Regions from separate parts of the Pseudomonas sp. TE4620 genome, predicted to be linked through region 3. Evidence: riboswitches for the same ligand, from Rfam matches in the RefSeq annotation. Region 3 holds a riboswitch; each other region holds the start of a gene.

Region 1 (3,263 bases), 1.2 Mb from region 3:
TCGAGGGCGAAACCGGCGCCGGCAAGGAGGTCTTTGTCACCGCCCTGCACCGCGCCAGTAGCCGCGCCACGCAGCCATTGATTGCGGTGAACTGCGCGGCGATTCCGGCCGAGCTGGTCGAGTCGGAGCTGTTCGGCTACGAGAAAGGCGCGTTCACCGGCGCCCACCACAAGGGCAACATCGGACTGATCCGCAAGGCCGACCATGGCATTTTGTTTCTCGACGAAATCGGCGACATGCCGCTGCCCACCCAGGCACGCCTGCTGCGCTTTCTGCAAACCCGCAGCATCCAGCCACTGGGCAGCGGCGAACCGACGCCGGTGGATATCCGCGTGGTCTCGGCGACCAACCACAACCTCGCCGAACAGGTGCGCCTGGGTCATTTTCGCCAGGACCTGTACTACCGCATCGCCGGCCTGAGCCTGATGCTGCCACCGCTGCGCGAACGCAGCGACCGCCTGGCCCTGATCGAACAGCTCCACCAGCAGTACCGCGAACCGGGGGCACCGACGCAATTGCCCGGCAAAGTGCTGGAACTGCTGCTTCAGCATCCCTGGCCGGGCAACCTGCGACAACTGGCCAGCGTGCTGCAGGTGGCCCTGGCGTTGGCCGGCGAACGGCCGATTGCCGTGGAGCACCTGCCCGACAGTTTCTTTGCCGACCTGCCTGAGACCAAGCCCGCCGCGCCAGTGCTGGCCACGCCGGCAAACACTGACGATCTCGGCCAGCGCCTGCGTGCCCTCAATGGCAATATCTCGGCCCTGGCCCGGGCCCTCGGCATCAGCCGCACCACCCTGTACAAGCGCCTGCACACCCAGGGCCATGCCGGCGCAGTTGACGAACGCCTGGGCTGATGGTCAGATGCCTGCCAGTTTCAGGTGCCTGCCGCCGCCGTGCGTCAGGTGAAACGGGAAGCCGGTGCGTCGTTATCGACCAGTCCGGCGCTGCCCCCGCAACGGTAAGCGAGTGAAGCATTCAACACGCCACTGTGCCCACAGGCACGGGAAGGCGAATGACTTTACGCCTCGCAAGCCCGGAGACCGGCCTGAAGCCCCACGACTGCATGCAGTCACTTAGGCAAACCTGCGGAGGGCGGGCACGAGCCGGCTGCCTGGCGCGTGTTGGCCGGGGCCCTCCTGTGCGCTTCGCGAATATTTTTCGAGAAGTCCATGACAGCAACAACCCCCAAACGTCGCCGCGGCCGCCTCGCCGAAGAGCAAATCCAGAGCAAGCCGGAGTGGTCGCAGATCCCCGAGCATACCCGCCATGTGATGCTCTGCACCGGCCCGCGCTGCGTACAACGCGGTGCCCTGCCACTGTGGAAAGTCCTGCGCCGCGAGCTGCTGGTGGCCAACCGCATCGAAACCACTGACGGCGTGCTGCTGACCCGCAGCCATTGCCAGTTCCCGTGCAACCTCGGCCCGGTGCTGACGGTATATCCGGACCGCTGCTGGTACCGGGTAGCCAACGCCGAAGACGCTCAGCGCCTGGTGCGTGTGCACCTGATCGACGGCCAACCGGTGCCCGAGTTGCTGCTCAACGGCCAGGGCTCATGAGGGGGTTGGGCGCCAGCGTGCTGGCCCTGTTGAGCAGCAGCGCCATGGCCCTGGACTATCAGAACTGCGGACACACCTGGCAACTGCCACAGGAGCGCCCGCAACGCATCCTGGCCCTCAACCAGCACGCCGCCGACCTGCTGCTGGCCCTGGACGCCGGCCCGGCGCTGGCCGCCGTCAGCTATATAGATGATGACGCCCAGGCGCTGACCAGCGGACGCTATCGCGGCGTCCCCCTGCTGTCGCGTCGCTACCCGGCAACCGAAGTGGTCTATGCCCAAGGTTACGACCTGCTGGTCGGCGGCTTTGCCAGCGCCTTTCGTGACCGCGACGGGGTCGCCCCGCGCACCACCCTGCAGGCCAACGGCATCGCCAGCTACCTTCTGGAAAACGCCTGCGCGCCAGCGCCGGAAAACGGCTTTGCCGCCATTGAACAAGACCTGCGCAGCCTCGGCCACCTGTTGCAGCGCGAGGCCCGGGCCAGCCAGTTGATCACCCGCCAGCGCCAGGACCTGGCCGCCGCCAAAACCATCGCCGGGCACAGCCCGCCGCTGTCGGTGTTCTACCTCGACAGCGAGGTCAACGGCCTGCAAAGCGAAGGCAAGCGCGGTTTCATCACCCAGTTGATCGACGCAGCAGGCGGGCGCAACCTGTACGCCGAGGTGGAGCTGAACCGGGTTACGGTGGATGCCGAGCGCCTGCTGCGCGCCGATCCTGACGTGATCATCCTTGCCGATGCGGTGTGGTCGCCGGCCGCCGGCAAGCGCGCCTACCTGCATAAACACCCGGCGCTTTCGCACCTGCGCGCGGTACGCGACGACCGCCTGATCGACCTGCCCTTCAGCCATATCGTGCCCGGCGAACACAGCGCCCGTACCGCCCTGACCCTGGCGCGCCAACTGCGCGCCTTGAAGCAACAGCGGCCTTGACCCGTCGCAGCAGAATCCGCTGCCAAACCCACTATTTCAGCTTTACCGGCTGAGCACCCAATGCGCTTCAGCCGGGATTTATCCTTGATCACGTCGACAATAAGCACACAGCCAACCCCGGATGCGTGCCTCGATGCAAACAACAAATACAGTCTTGATGATCCGCCCGGCGCGGTTCGCCTTCAACCCGGACACCGCCCTCAACAACCGTTTCCAGCAAGCCCTGCTCGACCCGCAGCAGGCACAGCAGAAAGCGCTGGAAGAGTTCGATGGCTACGTCGATACCCTGCGCCAGCACGGTGTCGAAGTGCTGGTGGTGCAGGACACCCCGGCGCCGCACACCCCTGATTCGATCTTCCCCAACAACTGGTGGAGCAGCCACGCCGACGGCAGCCTGGTGCTCTACCCGATGGAGGGCCAGAACCGCCGCCTGGAGCGCAGCAAGGGCGTGCTCAAGGTGCTTGAAGAGCGCTTCGCCGTCCGTCAGACCATCGATCTGAGCCCCTTGGAACAGCAGAGTATGTATCTGGAAGGGACCGGCAGCATGGTCCTCGATCGCGAACACCGGATCAGCTACGCCTGCCACTCCGGGCGCACCCACACCCAGGCCCTGCGCCTGTTCGCCGAACAGCTCGATTATCGCCTGTGCCTGTTCCACGCCGTCGACCGCCACCAGGCACCGATCTATCACAGCAACGTGATGATGAGCGTCGGCCGCGGGCTCTCGGTGGTCTGCCTGCAGGCGCTGCCCGAGGCCGATGAGCGTCGCGCCCTGGAG
Region 2 (3,263 bases), 1.3 Mb from region 3:
CGGGTTCATAGTGAAAGCGCAGCAGGCGATCGGTGTCGGCGACGTAGAAGTCATTGCCGACCAGGGCCATGCCGAACGGTGAATTGAGGTTCTCGATAAACGTCGTGCGGGTTTCCGCCACGCCGTCGTGGTCGCTGTCGCGCAGCAGGCTGATGCGGTTGGCGCTGGGCACGCCGGCGCCGGCGCGGTCCATGACCTTGCCCATCACCCAACCGCGAATACCCTTGCCGTCATCGGGTTTGGGCGGGGCATTGGTTTCGGCCACCAGGATGTCGCCGTTGGGCAGGGCATAGAGCCAGCGCGGGTGGTCCAGGCCTGCGGCGAAGGCCGCCACCTGGGTGCCGGGCGCGGCCTTGGGCGTCATGCCCTGGGGCCAGCCAATGGCGGGGGCGATGTTGACGGTGGGGATCAGGGTCTTGTTCGGTTCGGGCAATTGCGGCGACGGGCCGACCCCGTCGCTGACCTCAAGGCGGGCGTTCTCGCCGCAGCCGCTTAACCCCGCAGTCACTGCCAGCAGCAGTGCAATCGGCTTGATACCCATGTCGTTTCCCTCGCAATGATGGCCGCTATTGCCAGTAGAGGCACGCCAGGGGTGGGAGGTTCCCCGGGTCAGGCCTGCTTGAGCAACAGGGCGATGCCGGGGTGATACTGGCCGGCTTCGTTGTGCAGCTTGCGGTAGGCGTAGGGAAAGTACCAGGCGATGGCGCAGGCGTTATGCTTTTGCAGGTCGTCGACCAGGTCCTGCAGCTCTTCGGGGCTGGCGTGCTGGCCGGCTTTCCAGGGGCTGGCGAACAGCGCAGCGACTTTAAGCTGGCTGGGCGCGGCAATTTGCCGAGCAGCCTGGACAGTTTCGCCCAGGGCGTTATTCAGGTCGAGCTTGGCGATGCGTGGCCAGCGCTGGCTGGCCTGCAGGTAGGCGGCCTCTTCGCGGTTGGCGATGTACAGGTCGCAGCGGCCTTCGCGATCGCCGTCATCGCGCTGCTTCTTGCTCTGGTGCTGCTGCAGGGTCACCAGCTCGGCCTGCCAGGCGGCGGCCGAGAGCAGCCCGAGGTTGGCCTGGGCGCCGTGCCAATAGGGCGCCTCACCGTCACCGAGGGTCTGGTTGAAGCGGTCGATGCAATCGACCCAGCGTTCCAGGGCCGGGCGCAGGAACTCCAGGCGCGCATTATTGATGATCAGGCCTTGCATGCTGCTCTCCCTTATAGTTGTGATCGAGTACAGCCGAGGTATGGCTATTTGATATCACTGAAGTCAGTGTTGCACAAGATGACAAAGGCGCCATTGATCCAGGCCAGTGCAGCGCCTTTCATTGACGCTCCGGGTGCAACCCTCTAACCTTCGCGACTTGTTTCAGGTGCTCTGCAGGCGATGGCCTGGCAGGGTGAAACAGGGAAGCCGGTGGGCGCGTAAAACGCGCGAATCCGGCGCTGCCCCCGCAACGGTAGGTGAGTCAAGGCTGTGCAGGGCCACTGGGCATTCATGCCCGGGAAGGCGCGCAGCCCCGGGTGTCGATGGCCCCGCTCACAAGCCCGGAGACCGGCCTGTAACAGCCAACGGCATCACGGAGGGTGATGCGCGGTTCCTCCGGCCTGTGCCGCAGCCCTGCGCGTTTTCCGTCTGCCATATCCATTCATCTGTCACGCCCGTTCCTTCGATACGCTGAGCAGCCGTCGGCTGCTGCGTTCGGTGAGATCGGCCGACAGTGGTTTGCGGAGAACCTCATGACTGAATCCACCGAGCGCGACGAACGCCACCTGGCGCGCATGCAGCGCAAAAAGGCCGTGATCGACGAGCGCATCGCCAACTCGCCCAACGAATGCGGCTTGCTGCTGGTACTTACCGGCAACGGCAAGGGCAAGAGCAGTTCGGCCTTCGGCATGCTCGCCCGGGCCATGGGCCACGGCATGCAGTGCGGCGTGGTGCAGTTCATCAAGGGCCGCAACAGCACTGGCGAAGAGCTGTTCTTCCGGCGCTTTCCCGAGCAGGTGCGCTACCACGTGATGGGCGAGGGCTTTACCTGGGAAACCCAGGACCGCCAGCGCGACATCGCCGCCGCCGAAGCTGCCTGGGCAGTGTCGCGGCAGATGCTCCAGGACCCGTCGATCGCCTTCGTGGTGCTTGATGAACTGAACATCGCCCTCAAGCACGGCTACCTCGACCTCGACCAGGTGCTCAGCGACCTGCATGCTCGCCCGCCGATGCAGCACGTGATCGTCACCGGTCGCGCGGCCAAAGACGAAATGATCGAACTGGCCGACACCGTCACCGAAATGGGCATGATCAAGCACGCCTTCCAGGCCGGCATCCGTGCCCAGAAGGGCGTCGAACTATGAGTGATGCGCGCCATTGCCCGGCGGTATTGATCGCCGCACCGGCCTCCGGCCAGGGCAAGACCACGGTGACCGCCGCACTGGCGCGCCTGCATCGCAACCAGGGGCGCAAGGTTCGCGTATTCAAGTGCGGCCCGGACTTTCTTGACCCGATGATCCTCGAGCGCGCCAGTGGTGCGCCGGTGTATCAGCTCGACCTGTGGATGGTCGGCGAGCAGGAAAGCCGCCGGCTATTGTGGGAGGCGGCGGGCGAGGCCGACCTGATCCTCATCGAAGGGGTCATGGGCCTGTTCGACGGCACGCCATCGAGCGCCGACCTGGCCCGGCATTTTGGCGTGCCGGTGCTGGCGGTGATCGATGGTACCGCCATGGCCCAGACCTTCGGCGCCCTGGCCCTGGGCCTGGCGCGCTATCAGCCGGACCTGCCGTTTGCCGGGGTGTTGGCCAACCGTGTCGGTACCCTGCGCCATGCCCAGTTGCTTGAAGGCAGCCTGACCGAGGGGCTGCGCTGGTACGGTGGGCTGTCGCGAGAAACCGGCATCGAATTGCCGAGCCGTCACCTGGGGCTGGTGCAAGCCAGTGAACTGAACGACCTTGATGCGCGGCTGGATGCTGCCGCAGCGGCCCTGGGCGCCAGTTGCGATGCGGCGTTGCCGCCAGCGGTGCGCTTTGCCGCGCCGACCGAGTTTGCCATCGAGCCGTTGCTGCAAGGCGTGCGCATTGCGGTTGCCCGCGACGAAGCCTTTGCCTTTACCTATGGCGCCAACCTCGACCTGCTGCGGGCCATGGGCGCGCAGCTGGCGTTTTTCTCGCCGCTGCATGACACAAGCTTGCCGCCAGCCGACAGCTTGTATCTGCCTGGCGGTTACCCCGAATTGCATCACCAGGCGCTGGCGGCCAACACACCGATGCTCGAGGCTATCCGCGCCCATC
Region 3 (3,263 bases):
GCCCATGACCGCGCCGGGCGGCAGGTCATGGGCGAGCAGGGTGCGGGTGAGCAGCTCGTTCAGGGCGTCGGCCGGGCAGCCGCAACGGCAACCCAGGCCGAGGTACAACTGCATCCTCAGGCCTGACTCGAACGGCGGTACAGCCAGGCGCTGATCAGCCCCAGGGCCAGCCAGAACGCGGCGTTGGTCAGCAGCGAGGCGACCTTGAACTCGGCTTCCAGGGCTTCTGGGGCGAGCATCTGGTGCACTTCCGGCTGTGGCGCGCCAATCACATGCGGCACTACCAGCAAGACTGCGCCGACTATCTTAAGCAGCCAGTTGTGGGCAAACACGATCAAGGCCAGGCCCACGGCGGTGGCGGCAGCGGTGCCAACCCACCAGGCCTGGCGCTGGGCCAGGTCGGCGGCTGCGGTGCCCGGCAGTTCCGGTGGCAGGCCCAGGGTCGGCGCCAGGCAGAACACGGCAAAGCCGCCCAGGCCCCAGAGCGCGCCGCTGATCACGGTTTTCGGTGCGCGCAGGGTGTAGAGCGCGGCGAGGATCAGGGCGAAACCAACCGCCACCACCAGATTGCCACCGGTGGTCGACAGCACACGCTGCCAGCCGTCTTGCGGCGACCAGGCTTCGCTGTCGTGATGATGCTCGGCGGTGCCGGCGGCATGTTCATGGGTCGCTTCGAGCGCAGGGGCGGCGCTTTCATAGGTTTCCGCCTGGAGAATCAGCGGCGCGACCCAGAAGCTTTGCAGCAGGGTCAGTAGCAGGGCGGCCAGCAGGCCGGTAAAGCCTGCGGTACTGGCAATACGCTTGATCATCGGGGCAGCACTCAGTGGCAAGGGAAGGCGGCGCTGTGGCGGGTATCGTGGGCAGCGTTGTGCACCGCTTCGATGTGCGAGAAACCGGCGAAGTACACCAGGCACAGGCCCAGCAGCGAGGCGCCGACAGCAACCAGCAGGCGCTGGCTGAGGCTTGACGGGGTAACGGCTTGGTTAATGGCGGTACTGGTACGCATGGCGCTTTCCTCTTGGTGTTGTCGGCAACAGGCAAGCGCAGCAAACCCCTGCGCGGCGTTCGCCCAGGGGTTGTAACAGCGCCCGCCCACCGCGGGTTTGTTCGGTCAAGCGTTGGGCCGGTCTCCGGGCTGGTGAGGGTTGGCCGCAGGCCACACCACAGGCGTCACCTTCCCATGCCAGACAGCGGGCACAGTGGCTCTGACGCTTTTCTCACTTACCGTTGCGGGGGCAGCACCGGACTTGCCATACACCCTATAAAGAGCGTACGACGCACCGGTTTCCCAGTTTCACCCTCAAGGGGCACCCAAACGAATGGCGTTAGCAAATCACGGGCGCGGGCAGGCGTCAATCGTGACAGCAGTTGACCGCTCACCGGGCACTGCGTAGCCTAGCCGCTTCGAGGTTCTTCGGCGCTGGCCGAAGCTAAGACGGGAACGCGGTTCAAGCCGCGGCTGCCCCCGCAACTGTAAGCATTGAAGGGTTCGACACAGCCACTGCAGCACGTGCGGGAAGGCGTCGTTCGACTGGCCACGGCGCCGGTGCAATGCAAGCCAGGAGACCTGCCTCGAACAGTTTCCGACATTCAACCGGGCGGGGTGATCCGGTGGCGAACAGGCCAGGTGCACAACACCTTTGGCGCTCGTCCCGCATGCCCGCCATCCTGCCAAGGGCATCGAAATGAAAACACTGGCCAAACTCCCCGTCACCATCGTTACCGGCTTCCTCGGCTCGGGCAAGACCACGCTGCTGCGGCACATGCTCGACAACGCCCAGGGGCGGCGCATCGCGGTGATCGTCAACGAGTTTGGCGAGCTGGGCATCGACGGCGAAATCCTCAAGCAATGCAGCATCGGCTGCACTGAAGAAGAGGCCAGCGGCCGCGTCTATGAGCTGGCCAACGGCTGCCTGTGCTGCACCGTGCAGGAAGAGTTCTTCCCGGTGATGCGCGAGCTGGTGGCGCGTCGCGGCGACCTCGACCACATCCTCATCGAAACCAGCGGCCTGGCCCTGCCCAAGCCCCTGGTACAAGCCTTTCAGTGGCCAGAAATCCGTAACGCCTGCACCGTTGATGCAGTGATCACCGTGGTCGACAGCCCGGCTGTTGCCGCCGGCACCTTTGCCGCCTACCCGGAGCAGGTCGATGCGCAGCGCAAGCTCGACCCCAACCTTGACCACGAATCGCCACTGCACGAGCTGTTCGCCGACCAGCTGGCCAGCGCCGACCTGGTGGTGCTGAACAAGGCCGACCTGATCGCCGCCGACGATCTGGCCAAGGTTCGCGCCGAAGTCGAAGAAGAGCTGCCGCCGGCGGTCAAGGTGATCGAAGCCAGCAGCGGCCGCCTGCCGCTGGAAGTGTTGCTGGGCCTGGGTGCCGAATCCGAGGCGCACATCGATGGCCGCCGCACCCACCACGACTCGCACCACGACGGTGACGATCACGACGACCATGACCACGACGCCTTCGACTCGATCTCCATCGAGCTGCCGCAAGCCGACGAAAGCCTGCTGCTCGACGCCCTGACCCAACTGGTGGTGCAACATGGCATCCTGCGGGTCAAAGGTTTTGCGGCGATCCCGGGCAAGCCGATGCGCCTGCTGATCCAGGGCGTAGGCACCCGTTTCGACAAGCACTTCGACCGCGCCTGGCGCAGCGAAGAGCCGCGCACCACGCGCCTGGTGCTGATCGGCCAGGAGCTGGATGCGCCGCAGCTGCAAGCGAGCCTGCGCGCCGCCCTGGGCGCTTGACCCATGCACCTGCTGCGGACCCAGCCCGGTGGTTTTGTACCGGACGACAGCATTGCCGACCTCGGCCAGACCCCGGCCGAGCTGGTAATCCTCTGCAGCGGTGACTCGCACCTGGCGCTGCTGGCCGAAACCGCCCAGCAGCTGCCCGAGGATTTCCCCAGCCTGCGTCTGGCCAACCCCATGCAGGTACAGAATCATGCCTCGGTCGACCTGTATGTCGACCAGGTGCTGCGCCATGCCAAGGTCATCCTGGTGTCGCTGCACGGCGGCGTCGGTTACTGGCGCTATGGCGTGGAGCAACTGCTGGAACTGGCCGCCCGCGGCGTGCAGCTGATCCTGGTGCCCGGCGACGACCGCCCTGACCCGGAGCTGACCCGCCTGAGCACGGTGCCGGCCGAGCAGGCCGAACGGCTCTGGCACTTTTTGCGCCAGGGCGGCAAGGCCAATGCCCTGAACCTGTTCAACTGCCTGGCCAGCCAGTACCTGCAGCGCGACTACCCGTGGAGCGCG

What was found. Region 3 has a riboswitch for cobalamin ahead of cobW (cobalamin biosynthesis protein CobW). Riboswitches for the same ligand answer to the same signal wherever they lie in the genome.
Region 1: linked by a shared signal. The riboswitch ahead of ACZ9A3_RS05600 ((2Fe-2S) ferredoxin domain-containing protein) and the one ahead of cobW (cobalamin biosynthesis protein CobW) in region 3 are both predicted to bind cobalamin.
Region 2: linked by a shared signal. The riboswitch ahead of cobO (cob(I)yrinic acid a,c-diamide adenosyltransferase) and the one ahead of cobW (cobalamin biosynthesis protein CobW) in region 3 are both predicted to bind cobalamin.

The regions. Positions count from the first base shown of each region.
Region 1 is NZ_JBWBQO010000001.1:1,181,254-1,184,516, reverse strand. Features, by position in the region: gene ACZ9A3_RS05605 (sigma-54-dependent Fis family transcriptional regulator) at 1-854, shown strand, start outside; cobalamin riboswitch at 860-1,063, shown strand; gene ACZ9A3_RS05600 ((2Fe-2S) ferredoxin domain-containing protein) at 1,170-1,556, shown strand; gene ACZ9A3_RS05595 (ABC transporter substrate-binding protein) at 1,553-2,485, shown strand; gene ctlX (citrulline utilization hydrolase CtlX) at 2,619-3,263, shown strand, end outside.
Region 2 is NZ_JBWBQO010000001.1:3,704,707-3,707,969, reverse strand. Features, by position in the region: gene ACZ9A3_RS17145 (PQQ-dependent sugar dehydrogenase) at 1-541, opposite strand, end outside; gene ACZ9A3_RS17140 (hypothetical protein) at 610-1,188, opposite strand; cobalamin riboswitch at 1,336-1,559, shown strand; gene cobO (cob(I)yrinic acid a,c-diamide adenosyltransferase) at 1,722-2,333, shown strand; gene ACZ9A3_RS17130 (cobyrinate a,c-diamide synthase) at 2,330-3,263, shown strand, end outside.
Region 3 is NZ_JBWBQO010000001.1:2,383,201-2,386,463, reverse strand. Features, by position in the region: gene ACZ9A3_RS11270 (cobalamin biosynthesis protein) at 1-114, opposite strand, end outside; gene ACZ9A3_RS11265 (CbtA family protein) at 117-809, opposite strand; gene ACZ9A3_RS11260 (CbtB domain-containing protein) at 821-1,006, opposite strand; cobalamin riboswitch at 1,105-1,331, opposite strand; cobalamin riboswitch at 1,391-1,589, shown strand; gene cobW (cobalamin biosynthesis protein CobW) at 1,686-2,753, shown strand; gene cobN (cobaltochelatase subunit CobN) at 2,757-3,263, shown strand, end outside.